One region of the Streptomyces sp. NPDC046931 genome, then DNA from elsewhere that is predicted to be linked to it. Evidence: riboswitches for the same ligand, from Rfam matches in the RefSeq annotation. Region 1 holds a riboswitch; each other region holds the start of a gene.
What was found. Region 1 has a riboswitch for thiamine pyrophosphate ahead of ABZ876_RS20315 (thiamine ABC transporter substrate-binding protein). Riboswitches for the same ligand answer to the same signal wherever they lie in the genome.
Positions count from the first base shown of each region.

Region 2: another riboswitch for thiamine pyrophosphate. It lies ahead of thiO (glycine oxidase ThiO); the one in region 1 lies ahead of ABZ876_RS20315 (thiamine ABC transporter substrate-binding protein).
Region 3: another riboswitch for thiamine pyrophosphate. It lies ahead of ABZ876_RS33970 (cytosine permease); the one in region 1 lies ahead of ABZ876_RS20315 (thiamine ABC transporter substrate-binding protein).
Region 4: another riboswitch for thiamine pyrophosphate. It lies ahead of thiC (phosphomethylpyrimidine synthase ThiC); the one in region 1 lies ahead of ABZ876_RS20315 (thiamine ABC transporter substrate-binding protein).

Region 1 is NZ_JBEYWX010000011.1:9,212-14,260, forward strand. It holds gene ABZ876_RS20310 (iron ABC transporter permease) at 1-1,113, opposite strand, end outside; gene ABZ876_RS20315 (thiamine ABC transporter substrate-binding protein) at 1,089-2,201, opposite strand; TPP riboswitch at 2,287-2,392, opposite strand; gene rlmN (23S rRNA (adenine(2503)-C(2))-methyltransferase RlmN) at 2,446-3,552, opposite strand; gene ABZ876_RS20325 (alcohol dehydrogenase catalytic domain-containing protein) at 3,950-5,049, opposite strand, start outside.
Region 2 is NZ_JBEYWX010000003.1:72,657-77,705, reverse strand. It holds gene ABZ876_RS07545 (Rv2175c family DNA-binding protein) at 5-370, opposite strand; gene ABZ876_RS07540 (FAD-dependent oxidoreductase) at 499-1,725, opposite strand; TPP riboswitch at 1,946-2,058, shown strand; gene thiO (glycine oxidase ThiO) at 2,057-3,223, shown strand; gene thiS (sulfur carrier protein ThiS) at 3,220-3,420, shown strand; gene ABZ876_RS07525 (thiazole synthase) at 3,425-4,219, shown strand; gene pknB (Stk1 family PASTA domain-containing Ser/Thr kinase) at 4,356-5,049, shown strand, end outside.
Region 3 is NZ_JBEYWX010000030.1:40,646-45,694, forward strand. It holds gene ABZ876_RS33950 (thiolase family protein) at 17-1,204, opposite strand; gene ABZ876_RS33955 (DNA starvation/stationary phase protection protein) at 1,411-1,893, shown strand; gene ABZ876_RS33960 (DUF3140 domain-containing protein) at 1,943-2,290, shown strand; gene ABZ876_RS33965 (endonuclease) at 2,298-2,954, shown strand; TPP riboswitch at 3,069-3,162, shown strand; gene ABZ876_RS33970 (cytosine permease) at 3,154-4,584, shown strand; gene thiD (bifunctional hydroxymethylpyrimidine kinase/phosphomethylpyrimidine kinase) at 4,581-5,049, shown strand, end outside.
Region 4 is NZ_JBEYWX010000002.1:178,408-183,456, forward strand. It holds gene ABZ876_RS04860 (metallophosphoesterase) at 1-735, shown strand, start outside; gene ABZ876_RS04865 (hypothetical protein) at 930-1,802, shown strand; gene thiC (phosphomethylpyrimidine synthase ThiC) at 1,898-3,700, opposite strand; TPP riboswitch at 3,693-3,848, opposite strand; gene ABZ876_RS04875 (YibE/F family protein) at 3,920-5,049, shown strand, end outside.

The DNA of each region.
Region 1 (5,049 bases):
GGCGGCGAGCGAGCCGATCAGCACGGCGATGAGGGTGGCGGCGACGGCGTAGGCGAGCGAGTTGCCGATCGCGTGGACGGGGGCCACGAGGAAGGTCCCGCCGTCCGCGTGCGTCAGGGCCTCGTAGTACGCGAACCCGGGCGCGTCGAGCGACCGCGCGACCAGGACGGCGAGCGGCAGGACGAGCAGGACGGCGACGGTGGCGAGGACCGAGCAGAGCAGCGCCCACTGGCCGGCCCCGCGCGGTCTGCGCGCCGTGCGGGACGCGTCGACCAGCCGCAGTGCGCTCTCCCGGCGGCGCACGGTCCAGGCGTGCAGCACGAGGATCGCGCCCACCGCCAGGAACTGGACGATCGTCAGCACGGCGGCCGTGGACAGGTCGAAGATCTCCGAGGTCTGCCGGTAGATCTCCACCTCCAGGGTGGAGAACGTCGGGCCGCCCAGGATCTGCACCACCCCGAACGAGGTGAACGTGAACAGGAAGACCATGAGGGCGGCGGCCGCCACGGCCGGGCCCAGAGCGGGCAGCGTCACCTTCCGCCAGGCGGTGACGCGGGAGGCGCCGAGTACGCGTGCGGCCTCCTCCTGACGCGGGTCGAGCTGCGCCCACAGGCCGCCGACCGTCCGGACGACGACCGCGTAGTTGAAGAAGACATGGGCGAGCAGGATGGCCCACACGGTCGTGTCGAGCCGGACGCCCCACAGGTCGTCGAGGAGTCCGCCACGGCCGACGAGTGCCAGGAACGCCGTGCCGACGACGACCGTGGGCAGCACGAACGGCACGGTGACGACCGCGCGCAGCACCTGCTTGCCGGGGAAGTCCAGGCGGGCGAAGACATAGGCGCCGGGCATCGCCACCAGCAGGGTGAGGGCCGTGGAGGCGAGCGCCTGCCAGGTGGTGAACCACAGCACATGGCGGATGTCGGGCTGTGCGAGCACCTCCGTGAGGCGGCCGAGGCGCCACACCCCGTCGACGCGCAGACCGCGCGTGACGATCGCGGCGACGGGGTAGGCGAAGAAGACCGCGAAGAACACGGCCGGCAGGGCCATGAGCCCGAACCGCGCCGCGCCTCCCCGGCTCTTCGGGGCTACTTCAGAACGAGCGACGTCCACGACCTGACCCACTGGTCACGGTTGGCGGCGATCTTCGCCGGGGCCATGGTCGCGGGGTGCTCGGCCGCGGGCCCGTACTCGGTGAACTCGGCGGGGACCCGCGCTCCCTGCACGACCGGGTAGACGTACATGTTGAACGGCATGTCCTCCTGGAACCTCCTGCTGATCAGGAAGTCGAGGAACGCCTTGGCGCCCTTGGGGTTGTGAGCGTTGCTCAGCAGGCCCGCGAACTCGATCTGGCGGAAGCAGGTGCCGGTCGCGACGCCGGTCGGCGCGGTCTTGGGCCGCGGCTTGGCGTAGACGACCTCGGCGGGCGGCGAGGAGGCGTAGGAGACGACGAGCGGCCGGTCGCCCCCAGCCTTCCGGCCCGGTGCCGAACCCGAGAACTCCTGCTGGTAGGCCTGCTCCCAGCCGTCGACCACCTTGACGCCGTTGTCCTTGAGTTTCTTCCAGTAGTCCTGCCAGCCTCCCCCGCTCTCGGCTCCGCCCGAGCGGGAGGTGCCCCCGTCGCCGTAGTGGGCGGCCGTGCCGAGCAGGAAGCCGAGACCCGGCGAGGAGGTGGAGGCGTTCTCGGTGACGAGGAGGTTCCGGTACGCGGGCTTGGTGAGGTCGTCGAGGGAGGCGGGCGGGGCGAGCTTGTGGTCGGCGAAGTACTTCTTGTCGTAGTTCACGCAGATGTCGCCGTAGTCGACGGGCGTGACCCGGTGCCTGTCGTCGAGCTGGTACTGCGCGCCGACCCGGTCCAGTCCCTTGGCCGCGTACGGCTGGAACAGACCGTTGTCGAGCGCCCGGGACAGCAGCGTGTTGTCGACGCCGAAGAAGACGTCGCCCTGCGGATTGTCCTTGGTGAGGATCGCCTTGTTGACGGCCTGGCCCGCGTCGCCGTCGGGGAGGACCTTGACCCGGTAACCCGACTCCTTCTCGAACGCCGCGACGACGCTCTTGGAGGCGGCCCACGAGTTGTGGCTGACGAGGGTCACCGTCTTCGGGTCGCCGCCGCTGCCGCCCGTGGAGCCGGACGATCCGCACGCGGACAGCGTGACCAGGCCCAGCCCCACGGCGAGGGCCGCGAACTGCCTGCGGGTGATGCTCACTGAATTCCTCCTGGAGGTGACCAGGAAGAGACGCGGCCCTGTCCTGGGGCCCCGAAGGGACCCGGGCAGGGCGCAACAGCTCGAGTGAAGACCGAACTTCCTACCCAGAATGACCTGGGCGAGGTTCAGAGGGTCTGCGGGCTCTCCCGCACTCTCAGCGCTGTGGCGCTCCCCTGTCGGAATATGAAGGTATGCCTGATATGAAGTTATGCCTGTGATGATATGGACGGCCCTCAGACTACCGCTCGGTGGCCGCCAGCTGACCACACGCTCCGTCGATCTCCTGACCCCGGGTGTCCCGGATGGTCACCGGCACCCCATGGGCGGCGATCGCCTCGACGAACGCCTTCTCGTCCTCGGGCCGTGACGCGGTCCACTTGGAGCCGGGCGTCGGGTTGAGCGGGATCAGATTGACGTGGACGGGCCTGCCCTTGAGCAGCCGGCCGAGCCGATCGCCGCGCCACGCCTGGTCGTTGATGTCCCGGATCAGGGCGTACTCGATGGACAGCCGGCGTCCCGACTTCTCGACGTACTCGAACCCGGCGTCGAGGACCTCCCGCACCTTCCACCGAGTGTTGACGGGCACGAGGGTGTCGCGCAGCTCGTCGTCCGGCGCGTGCAGGGAGATGGCGAGGCGGCACTTGAAGCCCTCGTCGGCGAAGCGGTGGATGGCCGGCACCAGCCCGACGGTCGACACGGTGATCCCGCGCTGCGAGAGCCCGAGCCCGTCCGGCGCGGGGTCGGTGAGGGCACGGATGGCGCCGACGACACGCTTGTAGTTGGCGAGCGGCTCGCCCATGCCCATGAACACGATGTTGGACAGCCGCGCCGGCCCGCCGGGGATCTCACCGTCGCGCAGTGCCCGCATGCCGTCCACGATCTGGTGCACGATCTCCGCGGTGGACAGGTTGCGGTCCAGGCCGGCCTGGCCGGTGGCGCAGAACGGGCAGTTCATGCCGCAGCCCGCCTGGGAGCTGATGCACATGGTGACCCGGTCGGGGTAGCGCATCAGCACGGACTCCACGAGCGTCCCGTCGAACAGCCGCCACAGCGTCTTGCGGGTGGTGTCCTGGTCCGTCGACAGATGCCGTACGACCGTCATCAGCTCCGGCAGCAGCGCCTCCTGGAGCCTGGGGCGCGAGGAGGCGGGAATGTCGGTCCACTGCTCCGGGTCGTGTGAGAACCGCGCGAAGTAGTGCTGCGAGAGCTGCTTGGCGCGGAACGGCTTCTCACCGACCGCGGCGACCGCCTCCTTGCGCTCGGCGGGCGTGAGGTCGGCAAGATGCCGCGGCGGGGTCTTGGCTCCGCGCGGCGCGACGAAAGTGAGTTCTCCGGGCTTAGGCATGGCCTCACCAGTGTCGCAGATCGACTTGGGTGGCCTGGGGCTGCCGGTCGCTACGGCTGTCGTCAGTGGTCGTCGCCGGTCGCCGGTGAGCGGCCTCGGACGGCCCGGAGACGGCCCAGCCTGCAGACCCCTACACCGAAGGGCTCACCGCTGGATCACCTGGCCGTGGAGTGTTCTGCCTCCAATACACAAGTCGGGAGAGGCACCGAAGGAGAACAAGGAAGCGCTCTGACCTGGTGACTTCGCTGCGGCGCCTAGTGCCGCATCAGGCTGCCCTCAGTCCAGCCCCTTGCCGGGGCCGGGATCGGGATCGTTTGTCAGCGTTGGTTGTCGCTGAGCAGCCCCGCACGACCCGCACCCTCCCCGAACGGGGACTGCGGGCCGGGGAGGGCGGGCCTCAGGCGGGAATGAGGCCGTGGGGGTCGATGATGAACTTGAGGGGCACTCCCGTGTCGAAGGTCGCGTAGGCCCCGGGGGCCTCGTCGAGGCTGATCACCTTCGTGTTGAGCATGGCGCTCAAGTAGGGCATGCGGTCCCACAGGATCGCCATCATCAGCTCGCGGTTGTACTGCATGATCGGTGCCTGCCCGGCGGTGATCCGCGGCGACTTGATCCAGGCCTTGCCGAAGTCGATCGGGTACGTTCCCTCTTGCTCTTCCTTCGACTTCGCGAGCGGGTCGGGGCCGTAGACGCCGATGACTCCGGTGGCTCCGCCCGCGCGGGTGGCGTCGATCACCTGGTTGATGGCGTAGGCCGGGTCCATGTCCTCGGCCTGGCTGCCGATGCCGTGTGCCTCGGTGCCGACGTAGTCGACTGCGCAGTCGACCCTGGGTTCGCCCAGGATGGCCTCGATCTGGTCGGTGAGCGCCGCGTCCTGGGTCAGGTCGATCGTCTCGCAGCCGTTCTGCTTCACCAGTTCCAGGCGGTCCTTGTTGTGGTCGCCGACGATGATGCAGGACGCCCCTAGGAGGCGCGCCGATGCTGCGGCGCAGCGGCCGACCGGGCCGGCGCCGGCGATGTACACGGTCGAGCCCGGCTTGGCACCGGCCTCCATGAGACCGTGGAACGCGGTGGGCAGGATGTCCGAGAGCACCGCCAGGTCACGGATCTTCGCCATGGCCTGGTCCTTGTCCGGGAACCTCAGGAGCTGGAAGTCGGCGTACGGGACGAACAGGTACTCGGCCTGGCCGCCGTCCCAGTCGCCCAGGTTGAAGCCGTATGCTCCGCAGGCCACCTTGGGGTTCGTGGTCTCGCAGACCTCGGTCCGGCGCGCCTTGCAGTTGCGACATCGGCCGCAGGCGACGTTGAACGGGACGGAGACGAGGTCGCCCTCACTGAGGAACTCGACGTCGGAGCCGACCTCGATGACCTCCCCGGTCATCTCGTGCCCCATCACCATGCCCTGGGGCACCGGGAAGGACCCACGGTAGATGTGCAGGTCGCTACCGCAGATGTTGGTGGCGACGAGCCTGAGGATGACACCATGCGGGGCCTTTT
Region 2 (5,049 bases), on a different contig from region 1:
CGGATCAGACGGCGAGCGCCTGAGCGCGGCGCTTCACCTCCGTGCCGCGATTCTCCCTGAGGGCCTGCGCGGGGGTGCCGGGCAGGGTGGGATCGGACGTGAACAGCCACTCGATCATCTCTTCGACCGTGAAGCCGTCGTCCCGCAGCAGGGTCAGGGTGCCGGACAGGCCCTTGACCACCTTGTCCCCGTCGATGAAGGCGGCGGGGATGTGCAGTGCGCGGTTCTCGCCGCGGCGTACGGCGATGAGCTGGCCCTCCTTGACCAGCTGTCGCACGCGGGTCACCTCGACGCCGAGGGCTTCGGCGATGTCGGGGACGGTGAGCCAGGCGGGCACAAGAGCATCGATCTTTGCGTCAATCTCGGTCACGGGATCAAGCGTGCCATCCCGGACTGACAGTCGGAAGCGGGGCGCCTCCGGTGGAGTGCGGGTTGCCTCCGGCGGTGGACACGGAGGGCCGCCGCGTCCCGCTGACGGGGGGATGCGCAGGGCAGAGGCTAGGCCGTCGCCTCCTTCAGCGGGCGCGAGGGATCCGCCAGCAGGCCGGGGTCCATCGGGGCACCCGATTCGATCAGCCGACGGCCCTGCGCCAGGTCCCGGGGGCGGCCCACCGCCAGCAGGCCCACCAGCCGGCCGGAGCGCAGCCAGCACACCGCCCAGGCGGCTCCCCCCGGGTCCCCGCGCCACACCGTCTGATCGGCGGACGCATGGTGGCCCACGTACTGGACGAAGCGGCCGAACTGCTCCGACCAGAAGTACGGCACGGGGTCGTACGCCATCGGTGTCTCCCCGATGATGTTCGCGGCCACCGTGCGCGGGCCCTGGAGGGCGTTGTCCCAGTGGTGGACCAGCAGGCGCTGCTCGTACCGCCCCGACGGGAAGGACGCGCAGTCCCCGACCGCGTACACGTCCGGCACCGATGTACGCAGATGCTCGTCGGCCAGTACCTCCCCGTGCACGCCCAGCTCGATGCCCGAGCCGGCGAGCCACGCCGTGGCCGGGCGCGCTCCGATGCCCACGACCACCGCGCCCGCCGGCACCCGGGACCCGTCGTCGAGCACCACGGCCCCCGGCTCGACGCGGTCCACGCGCGCGCGGGTGCGCAGTTCGGCCCCGCTGTCCGCGTACCAGGCGGCCATCGGCGCGGCCACCTCCGCGGGCAGCGCCCCCGCGAGCGGCCGGTCCGCGGCCTCCACCACGGTCACCGCGCAGCCCGCCTCACGCGCCGCGGTGGCGAACTCGGCACCGATCCAGCCCGCGCCCACGACCACGATGTCGTGCTGCTCGGCGAGGACCGGCCGCAGCCGCTCGGCGTCGTCCAGCGTGCGCAGCAGATGCACACCGGGGACGCCGTGCGCGCCCGGCAGCCGGATGGGTTCGGCTCCGCTGGCGAGGACGAGAACGTCGTATGGGACGGGTCCCTCGGTGGTGTCCAGCTCGTGGTCGCCGGGGCGCAGGCCGACCACCTCGCAGCCCAGCCGGAGTTCGATGCGCAGGGCCTCGAAGTCGACGTCGAAGGCGGAGCCCTCGGCCTTGCCGAGCAGCACGGCCTTGGACAGCGGCGGCCTGTCGTACGGCTGGTGCGGCTCCGCGCCGATCAGTGTCACGCTGCCGGTGAAGCCCTGTTCGCGCAGGGCGACCGCGGTCTGCACCCCGGCCATGCCCGCGCCCACGACGACGACGCGCCGTGCCGAATCGCCCCGTGCCTGCGTCTGCTCGCTCACCTGATCACCATAGTCAACTGACAATGCGTCAGTCAGGGGGCATGCTGAGTGACCTGCTCCACAGCACTCGTCCCGCTGGCTGCCGCACCCCGTCCGAGCCGCGCGCACCGGGGAACCGGGGGCGGTCTCCCCTTCGCATACCCGCCCGACGGCGGTACAACCTCACCCCCGTGAGGCTCTCTTACCGGCGCGGACGGGCACGGACTAGGGTGGCCCCCGTACAAGCACTCGCGGGAGCCCGGACGCACCGGGCTGAGAGGGAGGCTGGCCGGCCTCCGACCGTACGAACCTGATCCGGATCATGCCGGCGAAGGGAGGGGGCTGGACGCCCATGTCGCCCATACGTACCTCAGACGTCCTCGTGGTCGGGGGCGGAATCATCGGACTCGTCACGGCCTGGCGCGCCGCGCAGCACGGGTTGGCCACGACCGTGGTGGATCCCGCCCCGGGTGGTGGAGCCGCCCAGGTGGCCGCCGGGATGCTCGCCGCCGTCACCGAACTGCACTACGGCGAGCAGACGCTGCTCGCACTCAATCTGGAGTCCGCGCGCCGCTACCCGGACTTCGCCGCCGAGCTGACCGAGGCCGCCGGCCAGGACCTCGGCTACCGCCGGTGCGGCACGCTCGCCGTCGCGCTGGACGCCGACGACCGCGCCCACCTGCGGGAACTGCATGCCCTCCAGCAGCGGTCCGGCCTCGCGTCGGAGTGGCTGAGCGGCCGCGAGTGCCGCCGCCTGGAGCCGATGCTCGCGCCCGGTGTGCGCGGCGGGCTCAGGGTCGACGGCGATCACCAGATCGACCCGCGGCGGCTCGTCGCGGCGCTGCTCACGGCCTGTGAACGGGCCGGCGTCGTCTTCCACCGCGGATGGGCCGAGCGGCTGACGGTACTGCGGGAGCGCGCCGCCGGCGTCGGCACCGCCGGCGGCACCGAGCTCGCCGCCGGGCAGGTCGTCCTCGCCGCGGGCAGTCTCAGCGGACGGCTCGCCGGGGTTCCCGAGCAGGTCCTGCCCCCCGTGCGCCCGGTGAAGGGGCAGGTGCTGCGGCTGACCGTGCCGAAGGGGTACGCACCGTTCCTGAGCCGTACCGTGCGCGCCGTCGTCCGCGGCGGCCACCTCTACCTGGTGCCGCGTGAGAACGGCGAGCTGGTGGTCGGCGCGACCAGCGAGGAACTGGGCTGGGACACGACGGTCACCGCGGGCGGGGTCTACGAGCTGCTGCGCGACGCCCACGAGCTGGTCCCCGGAATCACCGAGCTGCCGCTGACCGAGACCCGGGCCGGACTGCGCCCGGGCTCCCCGGACAACGCGCCGCTGCTCGGCCCGACGGAGCTGGACGGCCTGCTGCTGGCCACGGGGCACCACCGCAACGGCGTCCTGCTCACCCCGGTGACCGGTGACGTCATGGCCCATGTCCTGACCACGGGCGAGCTGCCGGACGAGGCCCGCCCCTTCACGCCCCGGCGGTTCGCCGCCGCCACGCTCACGGAGCAGCCCGCATGAACATCTCGGTCAACGGGGAGTCCCGCCAGTTCGCTCCCGGTACCGCACTCGACGCCGTCGTACGAGCACTCACCGCGGCTCCCTCCGGTGTGGCGGCCGCCCTCAACGAAACCGTCGTCCCGCGCGCGCAGTGGCCGTCGACCCGCATCTCCGAGGGGGATCGTGTCGAGGTCCTCACCGCCGTTCAAGGAGGCTGATCCGATGGCCGACGATCCCTTCGTCCTCGGTGGGACGACGTTCTCGTCCCGGCTGATCATGGGCACCGGCGGTGCGCCGAGCCTCGATGTCATGGAGCGGGCGCTGGTGGCGTCCGGTACGGAGCTGACGACGGTCGCGATGCGGCGCGTCGACGCCTCGGTGCACGGCTCGGTGCTGTCCGTGCTCGACCGGCTCGGCATCCGGGTGCTGCCCAACACGGCGGGCTGCTTCACCGCGGGCGAGGCGGTGCTCACCGCCCGTCTTGCGCGCGAGGCGCTGGGCACCGACCTGGTGAAGCTGGAGGTCATCGCCGACGAGCGGACGCTGCTGCCCGACCCGATCGAGCTGATGGACGCGGCCGAGACTCTGGTCGACGACGGTTTCACCGTCCTGCCGTACACGAACGACGACCCCGTCCTCGCCCGGAAGCTGGAGGACGTCGGCTGCGCCGCGATCATGCCGCTGGGCTCGCCGATCGGCTCCGGGCTCGGTATCCGCAACCCGCACAACTTCCAGCTGATCGTGGAGCACGCGCGTGTGCCGGTCATCCTGGACGCGGGCGCGGGCACGGCCTCGGATGTGGCCCTGGCGATGGAGCTGGGCTGCGCGGGGGTGATGCTCGCCTCGGCGGTCACCCGGGCGCAGGAACCGGTCCTGATGGCGGAGGCGATGCGGCACGCGGTGGAGGCGGGCCGCCTGGCCCGGCGGGCCGGGCGCATTCCGCGCCGGCACTTCGCGGAGGCGTCGTCGCCGACGGAGGGCATGGCCCGCCTGGACCCGGAGCGGCCCGCCTTCTGAGTCCGGGGCCGGCCACCGCGGCCGCGCGCAGGCGGGCCGGCCCCACATGCGGGGTGCGTCACAGCTCGGCTGCAGTCGTGCCCCGGTGGGGCGGCGACGGAGAGGGCCGACAGTGGTCCCTCGTAGACTCACCTGCGTGGATACGACCCTTCAGGACCCCCTCGTCGGGCAGGTGCTCGACGGCCGCTATCGCGTGGACGCACGGATCGCGACCGGCGGGATGGCCGCGGTCTACCGGGCCGTGGACACCCGCCTGGACCGCGTCCTCGCGCTCAAGGTGATGCACCCGGCACTGGCCGCGGACGCGTCGTTCGTCGAGCGCTTCATCCGTGAGGCCAAGTCGGTCGCGCGCCTCGCCCACCCCAATGTGGTGCAGGTCTTCGACCAGGGCACCGACAGGTCGTACGTCTACCTCGCCATGGAGTACGTCGCCGGGTGCACCCTGCGTGACGTGCTGCGCGACCGGGGGGCGCTGCGCCCGCGCGCCGCCCTGGACATCCTGGAGCCGGTGCTGGCCGCGCTGGGCGCCGCGCACCGTGCCGGGTTCGTGCACCGCGACATGAAGCCGGAGAACGTACTGATAGGTGACGACGGCCGGGTCAAGGTGGCCGACTTCGGTCTCGTCCGGGCCGTCGACACCGTCACCAACACCACGGGCGCCGTCCTCGGCACCGTCTCCTACCTCGCCCCGGAACAGATAGAACACGGCACGGCCGACCCCCGGGTCGACGTGTACGCGTGCGGGGTCGTCCTGTACGAGATGCTGACCGGCGCCAAGCCGCACCACGGCGACTCCCCCGCCCAGGTGCTCTACCGGCATCTGAACGAGG
Region 3 (5,049 bases), on a different contig from region 1:
ACGGGCGGGGGAAATCCTACGGCCGTTCCACGAGCACCGCGGTGCCCTGCCCGACCCCCACGCACATGGTGGCGAGCCCTCGGGACGCCCCGGTGCGGCGCATGCGGTGCAGCAGGGTGGTCAGGATCCGTGCGCCCGAGCAGCCGAGGGGATGCCCGAGCGCGATGGCGCCGCCGTCGGGGTTGACCAGCTCCGGGTCGATGCGGAGAAGGTCGACACAGGCGAGGGTCTGGGCGGCGAACGCCTCGTTGAGCTCGGCCTCCTCGATGCCGCCGATCGTCCAGCCGACGCGGGCGAGGGCCTTCTCGGTGGCGGGGACGGGCCCGATGCCCATCACATCCGGGTGGACGCCGGCCGAGGCGCCCGCGACATAGCGGCCGAGGGACTCCAGTCCCAGCTCGTCGAGGGCCTCCTCGCTGACGAGGAGCAGGGCGGCGGCTCCGTCGTTCATCGGCGAGGCGTTGCCCGCGGTGACGGTGCCGCCCTCGCGGAAGACCGGCTTGAGACGGGCGAGCTTCTCGTACGAGGTGTCCTCGCGCACGCATTCGTCGACGGAGACCACGACCCCGTCCGGCCTGGCCACGGGCAGCAGCTCGCTGTCGAACCACCCGTTCTTGCGGGCGTCCGCGGCACGCCGGTGGCTGCGCAGCGCGAACTCGTCCTGGCGTGCGCGTCCGATGCCGTACCGCTCCGCGACCTCCTCGGCGGTCTCCCCCATGGAGAGCAGTCCGTGGAGGTCTTTCATGGCGGGGTTGACCAGGCGCCAGCCGAGGCGTGTGTCGGCGGTCTCGATGCGGTGCGGCAGTGCCTCGTCGGGGCGGGGCAGTACGAAGGGGGCGCGGCTCATGGACTCGGATCCGCCGGCGAGCACGATGTCGGCCTCGCCCGCGGCGATGGTGCGGGCGGCGGTCGTCACCGCCTCCAGACCGGAGGCGCACAGCCGGTTGACCGTGGCGCCCGGGACGGATTCGGGCAGTCCGGCGAGGAGCGCGGCCATGCGGGCGACGTTGCGGTTGTCCTCGCCTGCCTGGTTGGCGGCGCCCCAGTAGACGTCGTCGATGCGGGCCGGGTCGAGGCCGGGCACGTCCGCGACCAGGGCGCGGATCACCGTCGCGGCGAGGTCGTCGGGCCGTACGGGGGACAGGGCGCCGCGCAGCTTGCCGATGGGGGTGCGGCGGGCTGCCGCGAAGTGGACGGTACGCACGACGGGACTCCTGATCGGCCTCAGACCATTAATTAGCACCGCTAGTTTTAACTATAGACCGCGGACGGCCTACCGGGAAAGCTTCCCGCCCCGCTCCCCCGCTCCGGACCTGCCACCGGGTTTCACCCCATCCGTCCCGGGCACCCGGGCCGGGCAAGACGACCGGCATACCGACCGGCATACCGACCGACAAGGAGAAGCGCGCGATGACCGTGGTGCACAGCACCCTGCCCGAGCCTGCACGCCAGGTCACGGGGGACGCCCTCCAGGAGACCCTGGTGGATCTGCTCGGGCTGTCACTCGTCGGGAAGCAGGCCCACTGGAACATCGTCGGACCGAGGTTCCGTTCGATCCACCTCCAACTGGACGAAGTCGTGGCCACGGCACGCACGTACGCCGACACCGTCGCCGAGCGGGCCGCCGCGCTCGGCGTCCCGCCGGACGGGCGGCCGGAGACCGTCGCGTCCGCCTTCGGCCTGACGGGTGCGAAGGAGGGCTGGCTGCATGACACGGACGTCGTACGGCTGATGGCGGAGTCGCTGGAGACGGCGATCGGACGGCTGCGTACGCGGATCGACGCCACGGAGAAGGCCGATCCGGTCACCCAGGACCTGCTCATCGGACTCACCGCGGAGCTGGAGAAGCAGCGCTGGATGTTCGAGGCCGAGAACTGGCCGCGGGAGGACTGAACCACCGACGAACAGGGGCCGTGCCACCGAGGGCGGAGAGGAGTACGCCATGACCGACGCCCTGGAGATGGACGCGCTGTGGGACGAGTTCCACCGCGTGGTCAACATGACCTCCCAGGAACTCGCAGCCTGGCTGCGGGTCCTGGACGCCGGCGAGGACACCGAGCCGCTGCCCGAGCATGCGGGCCCGCCGACCGGACGGCATGTCCTCGCGATCCTGCAGAAGCGGCGCACGGATCTGACCGACGACGACATCCAGGTGATGCATGAGGTCGTGGACACCGTGACCGCCCAGCAGGACTTGTACGACGAACCGGAGCCCGAGCGTGCCGAGGACGAGGACCGCCGCCATCGGCTGATGACCATCGGCCACGACCCGCTCAAGCCGCCGAAGTGAGATCACCGTGCCCCGCCGCGACAAGGCGGACCGCGTCGTGGGAGAACTCGTCCGCGAACACGGTCACACCTACGCCGAGGAAGCGGGTATCCCGCTCAAGGACGCCCCGCAGCCGCTCTACCGGCTGCTGCTGATGGCCCTGCTGCTCAGCGCCCGCATCCGCACCTCGATCGCCCTGGAGACGGTGCGGGCGCTGCAGGAGGCGGGTCTGCGCGATCCGCGGCGCATGGCCGGGGCCGACTGGCAGGAGCGTGTGGACGCGCTCGGCCGGGGCGGCTACCGGCGCTACGACGAGCGGACGGCGACCCAGCTCGGCGACGGCGCCGAGCTGCTGACGGAGCGTTGGGGAGGCGATCTGCGCCGGCTGCGGAAGGAGGCGGACGGGGACATTCCGACGCTGCGCGAGTTGCTTCAGGAGATTCCGGGGATCGGGCCGGCCGGCGCCGACATCTTCCTGCGGGAGGTGCAGCGGGTCTGGCCGGAGGTGGCGCCGTACGTGGACGCCAAGGCGCTGTCCGGAGCCGAGCGGCTCGGGCTGCCCAAGGACCCGGAGAAACTGGTGGGGCTGGCCGGCGACACCGAACCTACGGTGCTGTCCGCCGCGTTGGTGCGGGCGGCACTGGACAAGAAGGTGGCGGAGGGCGTGCTGGAGCACGCGGCCTAGGACCGCCGCCTCGGCGACCGCCGGCACCGCACGCGAGGGGAGAAGGGCCGCTGCCGGATCCGGCGGCGGCCCATCCGTATGGCACATCCCGCAGCTCGGGTTAATCTTGCCGCCGTACCGGACACGGGGTGCCCCGCTCGGGGCTGAGATCACACCCGTCGAACCTGAACCAGTTCGTACTGGCGGAGGGATGTCTTTCATGCCTTTGGCGCATGTTCCCGGCGGGCTGCCCGCCGACAGCCGGCGAGCCGTCTTCGACGGGCGGATGCCCACCGCACCCGGCGATCTCCGCATCGAGGGGCACGGCATCGAGCCGGTTCCCGAGACCCGTCGCTACGGAGGCCCGGGCCGCCTGTTCACCGTGTGGTTCGCGCCCAATCTGACCATGACCGGTGTGTTCACCGGCACCATCGGTATCGCGCTCGGGCTCGACTTCACCACCGCCCTCGCCGCGGTCGTCCTCGGTACGGTGCTCGGCGCGGTGCCCACCGCCTATCTGAGCACCTGGGGCAGCCGCACCGGCGCCGGTCAGCTGCCGCTCGCCCGGCTCGCGTTCGGGCGGGCGGTGGCTCTGCCGGGTGTGCTCCAGTGGCTGTCGTCGGTCGCCTGGGACGCGCTGATCGGGCTGTTCGGCGGGGACGCGCTGGCCCGGCTGTGCGGCTGGCCGTTCTGGCTGGGTGTCCTGGTGGTGATGCTCGCGCAGGGAGCCCTGGGGGTCCTCGGATACGAGGCGATCCACCGCCTCCAGATCGTGATGACGTTCGTCCTCGCGGCCGCCTTCTCGCTGATCGCCCTGCGGATGTCAGGCAGCGTCCACCCGGCCGCCACGGGCAGCGCACACGGCGCCGACCGGGCGGGCGCGTTCGTGCTGACCAGCACCATCGCGCTCAGCCTCGCCCTGTCGTGGGCGCCGTACGCCAGCGACTTCAGCCGCTATCTGCCGCGTGCCACCTCCCGCTCCCGGATGTTCTGGTGCACGCTGCTCGGACTGGTGGTGTCCTTCGTGGCCGTACAGGCCCTCGGGCTGTGGGCGGCGGCCGCGCTCACCGACCAGACGGCGGCGGGGGTCGAGGCGCTGCTGGGTGGAGGCGCGGCCGGGGCCTTCGGACTGCTGGCCGTGGCGCTGGCGGCACTGTGCAGCAACGCGATGAACGACTACAGCGGTTCCCTGGCGCTTCAGACGGTGGGCGTGCGCATGCCGCGTCCGGCGGCGGCCGCGCTCGCCGCGCTGCTCGGCTTCCCGCTGGTGCTGTGGATGCACGCGGCGGACACGACAGCCCGTTTCCAGAACGTCCTGCTGTTCGTGAGCTACTGGATTCCCGGGTTCGTGGCGATCGTGGTCACCGACTGGCTCGCCCGCCGCGGCACCGGCATCGATCTCGCCGCCGAGACGGCCCGGCCGCGGCCGGTGTGGCCCCCGCTGCTGGCGTTCACCGTGGCGTTCGCGGCGGCGGTGCCCTTCATGGACACCGGCCTGTACGTGGGTCCGGTCGCCCGCGCGCTGCACGGCGCCGACGTCTCGTACTACGTGGCGTTCCTGGTGGCGCTCGCGGTGTACGCGCCGCTGCGCGCCCGAGAGACCCGAGAAGCCCGGAAGGTCCGGCAGTCCCGAGAGGAGGGTCGCGCATGACCGCGCCGCCCCGTGTGCTGACGATCGCCGGATCCGACTCCGGCGGCGGCGCCGGGATCCAGGCCGACCTGAAGACCATGCTGGCGCTCGGCGCGCACGGGATGAGCGTGGTCACCGCGGTGACGGCCCAGAACTCGGTGGGCGTGCAGGGTGCCTGGGAGCTGCCCGTGGAGGCGGTCCGCGCCCAGTACCGCAGCGTCGTCGACGACATCGGCGTCCAGGCGGTCAAGACCGGGATGCTCGCCTCCCCCGCGCTGGTCACGACGGTGGCCGATCTGCTCGCGGACATGGCCGCCCCGGTCGTGGTGGACCCGGTGAGCGTCTCCAAGCACGGAGACCGGCTGCTCGCCGACGACGCGCTGGACGCCCTACGCGGCCGGCTGCTTCCGCTCGCCACGGTCACCACACCCAACCTGGACGAGGTCGCCGAGCTGACCGGTCTGGAGGTGACCGATGAGCCCGGCA
Region 4 (5,049 bases), on a different contig from region 1:
GCCCAGGGCCAGTGGTCCGCGGGCACGGCGCGGCTGTGGTTCCTCGGGGACTTCACCGATCGCGGACCCGACGGCATCGGTGTGATCGACCTGGTGATGCGGCTGTCCGCGGAGGCGGCCGCGGCCGGCGGCTACTGCAAGGCGCTCATGGGCAACCACGAACTGCTGCTGCTCGGCGCCAAACGGTTCGGCGACACGCCCGTCAACTCGGGCGCGGGCACCGCAACCTTCCAGGCGGCCTGGCTGCTCAACGGGGGCCAGAAGACGGACATGGACCGCCTGCAGGACCACCACCTTCAGTGGATGGCCCGTCTCGACGCGGTGGAGGAGGTCGACGGACACCTTCTGGTCCACTCGGACACCACCGCCTACCTCGACTACGGCGACTCCATCGAAGCGGTCAACGACACCATCCGCGAGACCCTCACGCGCAATGACGCGGACGAGGTATGGGATCTCTTCCGGAAGTTCACCAAGCGCTTCTCCTTCCGCGACGAGGGCGGCGCCGACGCCGTACGGTCCCTGCTCCAGACCTACGGCGGCAGGCGGATCGTCCACGGCCACAGCCCCATCCCCTACCTGCTCGGCGAGGTCGGCTCGGAGGACGGCGAGGACGACACGGGCCCGGTCGTCGAAGGCCCCCACATCTACGCGGACGGTCTGGCGATCGCGATGGACGGCGGTGTGACCATGGCCGGAAAACTGCTGGTCCAGCAACTCCCCCTGGACGACTGAGGGTTCGACGGGACGGCGCCGCCCGGCGGGGACCGTCCCGGGAGCACCCGAACCGAGGGGGCAATTTCCGGAAACCCCCTGTCACCGTGTGCCGTCACCGCTCTACCATCGGCTTATCCGTAGCAGGCTCCCCTCCGTTTCTGCCCGACGGCTCGTCAGCATGCCGAGCCACAAGCCCTACGGAGCATCGGGGGATGCACATGAACAGCGTTCCGCAGCACCTGCTGAGCGAGGACCGCCAGGACTACGAGCGGATCCTCGGTGAGGCGCTGCGCTCCGCACCACACCGCCCGGATCTGGCCGCTGTGGGACAGCGGCTCAACCCCGAACAGCTGCGCACCATGGCGCTGAACGCGACCACCCTCATCACCGAGGCGGCGGCGGCCGAATACCAGCACTATGTGCAGATCCGCGAGGAACTGCGTCGGCCGGCGCCTTCCGCCCCGTCCGTCCAGGAGAACGCCGAGGAAGCCGACGCCGCGGAGCCGGACGCGGACGGCCAGGGGCTCGCCGCCACCATGTCGGAGGCCGCGGCGAGCGCCGGAGCGGGTGCCGTCGCCGCGGTCCTCGCCCCTTTCCTCGCCGGTGCCGCCGCGGCGATCTTCCTGCTCGTGGGCTACATCCTCAAGATGGTCAACCCCGACCAGGCATTCGCCCGGACCCTCCTGACCACCGGGTGGGTCTTCGGCGCGGTGACCGCGGCGGCGATCCTGGTCGCCGCGATCGGCCTGCTGCTCACCGCCCTGCGCAACAGCTCATCGGCCCGGGACGCCGACGCCCGGAACGAGTTGATCACGGAGGTGGCACGGGCCCGGGAGGCCTGGCACGAGGCACTGCTGGAGCGCGGCATCCTGCCGTTCCTCCGCGACGCCCTCGCCGATCCGGGCGCGGCCGCGATGAGCCGCACGGCACCGGAACCGACCCCCAGCCGCATGCCGCACCTCGGCTACGGCCGTCCGGGCTTCAGCAGCCCCGACAGCGGCCCCGCCGCGGGCCCTCGCCCCAGCTTCACCAGCCCGGACTTCACCAGCCCGGACTTCGGGGGCCCGGAACACCAGCCGGAGTGACGGACCTCGAGCACCGAAGCCGGCCCGCGTTCTCTTGAGGGGGTGCGGGCCGGAACTTCGGCCAGGGACCTGTCCCGGCACCGCACAGCGGGGGATCACTCCGCGATCGGCAGGTACACCCGGTTCCCGCTCGCCGCGAACTCCTTCGACTTCTGGAGCATCCCCTCGGCGATCTCGTCCGCCGTCGCACCCGCGGCCACCTCACCGCCGAACCGCTCCGTGATGCTCTGGCTGATCTTCATGGAACAGAACTTCGGACCGCACATCGAGCAGAAGTGGGCCGTCTTGGCGGGCTCGGCGGGAAGGGTCTCGTCGTGGAATTCACGGGCCGTGTCCGGGTCGAGGGCCAGGTTGAACTGGTCCTCCCAGCGGAACTCGAAACGCGCGTCGGACAGCGCGTCGTCCCACTCCTGTGCACCCGGATGCCCCTTGGCGAGGTCGGCCGCGTGGGCAGCGATCTTGTAGGTGATGACGCCGGTCTTGACGTCGTCACGGTTGGGCAGGCCCAGGTGCTCCTTGGGGGTGACATAGCAGAGCATGGCCGTGCCCCACCAGGCGATCATCGCGGCACCGATACCAGAGGTGATGTGGTCGTACGCCGGCGCGATGTCCGTGGTCAGCGGGCCGAGCGTATAGAACGGAGCTTCATCGCAGATCTCCTGCTGAAGGTCGATGTTCTCCTTGATCTTGTGCATCGGGACGTGTCCCGGGCCCTCGATCATGGTCTGTACGTGGAAATCCCTTGCGATGCGGCCGAGTTCCCCGAGGGTACGCAGCTCCGCGAACTGCGCCGCGTCGTTGGCGTCCGCGATCGAACCGGGCCGCAGGCCGTCGCCCAGCGAGTAGGTGACGTCGTAGGCCGCGAGGATCTCGCAGAGCTCCTCGAAGTTCTCGTAGAGGAACGACTCCTTGTGGTGCGCGAGGCACCACGCCGCCATGATCGAGCCGCCGCGCGAGACGATGCCGGTCTTGCGGTTCGCCGTCAGCGGTACGTACGCCAGGCGCACACCCGCATGGACCGTCATGTAGTCCACGCCCTGCTCGGCCTGCTCGATGACCGTGTCCTTGTAGATATCCCAGGTCAGCTCCTCGGCCTTACCGTCGACCTTCTCGAGCGCCTGGTAGAGCGGCACCGTGCCGATGGGCACGGGGGAGTTGCGCAGCACCCATTCACGGGTGGTGTGGATGTTGCGGCCGGTGGACAGATCCATGACCGTGTCGGCGCCCCAGCGGGTCGCCCAGGTCATCTTCTCGACCTCCTCCTCGATGGAGGAGGTGACCGCGGAGTTGCCGATGTTGGCGTTGACCTTCACCAGGAACCGTTTGCCGATGATCATCGGCTCGATCTCCGGGTGGTTGACATTGGCCGGCAGCACCGCCCGGCCCGCCGCGATCTCCTCGCGGACGACCTCGGGGGAGACGTTCTCGCGGAGGGCCACGAACTCCATCTCCGGTGTGATCTCCCCGCGGCGCGCGTACGCGAGCTGTGTCACCGCGGCACCGTCGCGACCGCGACGCGGCTGGCGCGGGCGTCCCGGGAACACCGCGTCGAGGTTCCGCAGGCCGCCACGCGGCGAGGTGTGCCTGATCCCGTCGTCCTCGGGACGGACGGGGCGGCCCGCATACTCCTCGGTGTCGCCGCGAGCGACGATCCAGTTCTCCCGCAGCGGCACAAGGCCCCTGCGGACATCGGTCTCGGCGACCGGATCGGTGTACGGGCCGGAGGTGTCGTACAGGGTGACCGACCGCCCGTTGGTGAGATGCACCTGACGGACCGGCACCCGCAGGTCGGGGCGCGAGCCCTCGATGTACGCCTTGTGCCAGCCGATGGACTTCCCGGCCTCCTGGGGCTCTTCGCCCTGGACGGAGGCAGGCGTGCGTGCGTCCTTGATGGTCATGAGACCTACTCCCTACGCCGGCATTACCCGGTAACAGGTTCAGCGGTCGACGCAGCGGTTTCCGCCGTCGATGTTCCACGTGAAACATCGCGCCTGCGGAGGTCAGCGCCCTCTCAGCCCGGTGCTCCGAGCTCCCGCGTGTGCAAAGGTCCTTTCACGCTAGCGTCTGATTGGGCAAGCTGAACAGTGGGCCTCACGGGTTCTTGCGATGATCGGGCGGTGACCCCGACCCCGCATCCCCCCTCGCACCCACCGTCCGAGCCGCGTCACCACCATGGCCCGGACGAGGGACACGTCCACTCCCACAGCCACAGCCACGGCCCCGCCGCCCCTGTCTCACGGCATCTGCGCAGGGTCATCGCCGCGATTCTCATCCCGTTCACGGCGGCGGTCGTGGTCGGGCTCGTGGTGCTGTGGCCCGGTGGCGTCCCGCCGCACAAGCGTTCCGGCGTCGGGTTCGACCGGCAGACCCAACAGGCGACGGTCACCAGGGTCGTGGCGGTGGACTGTGCCTCCGTGAACGCCCCGGGTGGGGCCCCGACCGGGAACGCGTCCACCGGCGACGGCTCGGCCCCCCAGCGGCCGGCCGGCACATGCAAGAAGGCGACGGTCCGCGTCGACACCGGCAAGGATGAGGGCCGTACCTTCACGGAGATCGTGCAGCCGGACCAGTCACGGCAGTTGCACGAGGGCGAGAAGGTCGTGGTCGCGTACGAGCCCTCCGCGCCCAAGGACCTTCAGTACTCGGTGACCGATGTGGACCGAAAGTTCCCCATGGCCCTGCTCGCCGGCATCTTCGCCGTGGCGGTGGTGGTCGTGGGCCGGATGCGCGGGATCATGGCGCTCGTCGCGCTGGCCGTCAGCTTCCTGGTGCTCGGTTTCTTCATCCTGCCCGCGATCCTGCAAGGCGCGAATCCGCTGCTCGTGGCCGTGGTCGGGTCGAGCGCCATCATGCTGATCGCCCTCTACATGTGCCACGGTCTCTCGGCCCGTACCTCCGTCGCGGTACTCGGCACGCTCATCTCCCTGTCGCTGATCGGTGTACTGGGCTCGGAGTTCATCGGCTGGGCGGCACTGACCGGCAACACGGACGACAACACCGGTCTGATCCACGGGTTGTACCCGCATATCGACATGAGCGGACTGCTGCTCGCCGGGGTCATCATCGGTTCGCTCGGCGTCCTCGACGACGTGACCGTCACGCAGACATCCGCGGTCTGGGAACTGCACGAGGCCAACCCGTCGATGGGCTGGCGCGGTCTGTACCGTGCGGGCATCCGTATCGGCCGCGACCACATCGCCTCGGTCGTCAACACGCTGGTCCTGGCATACGCGGGCGCGGCCCTGCC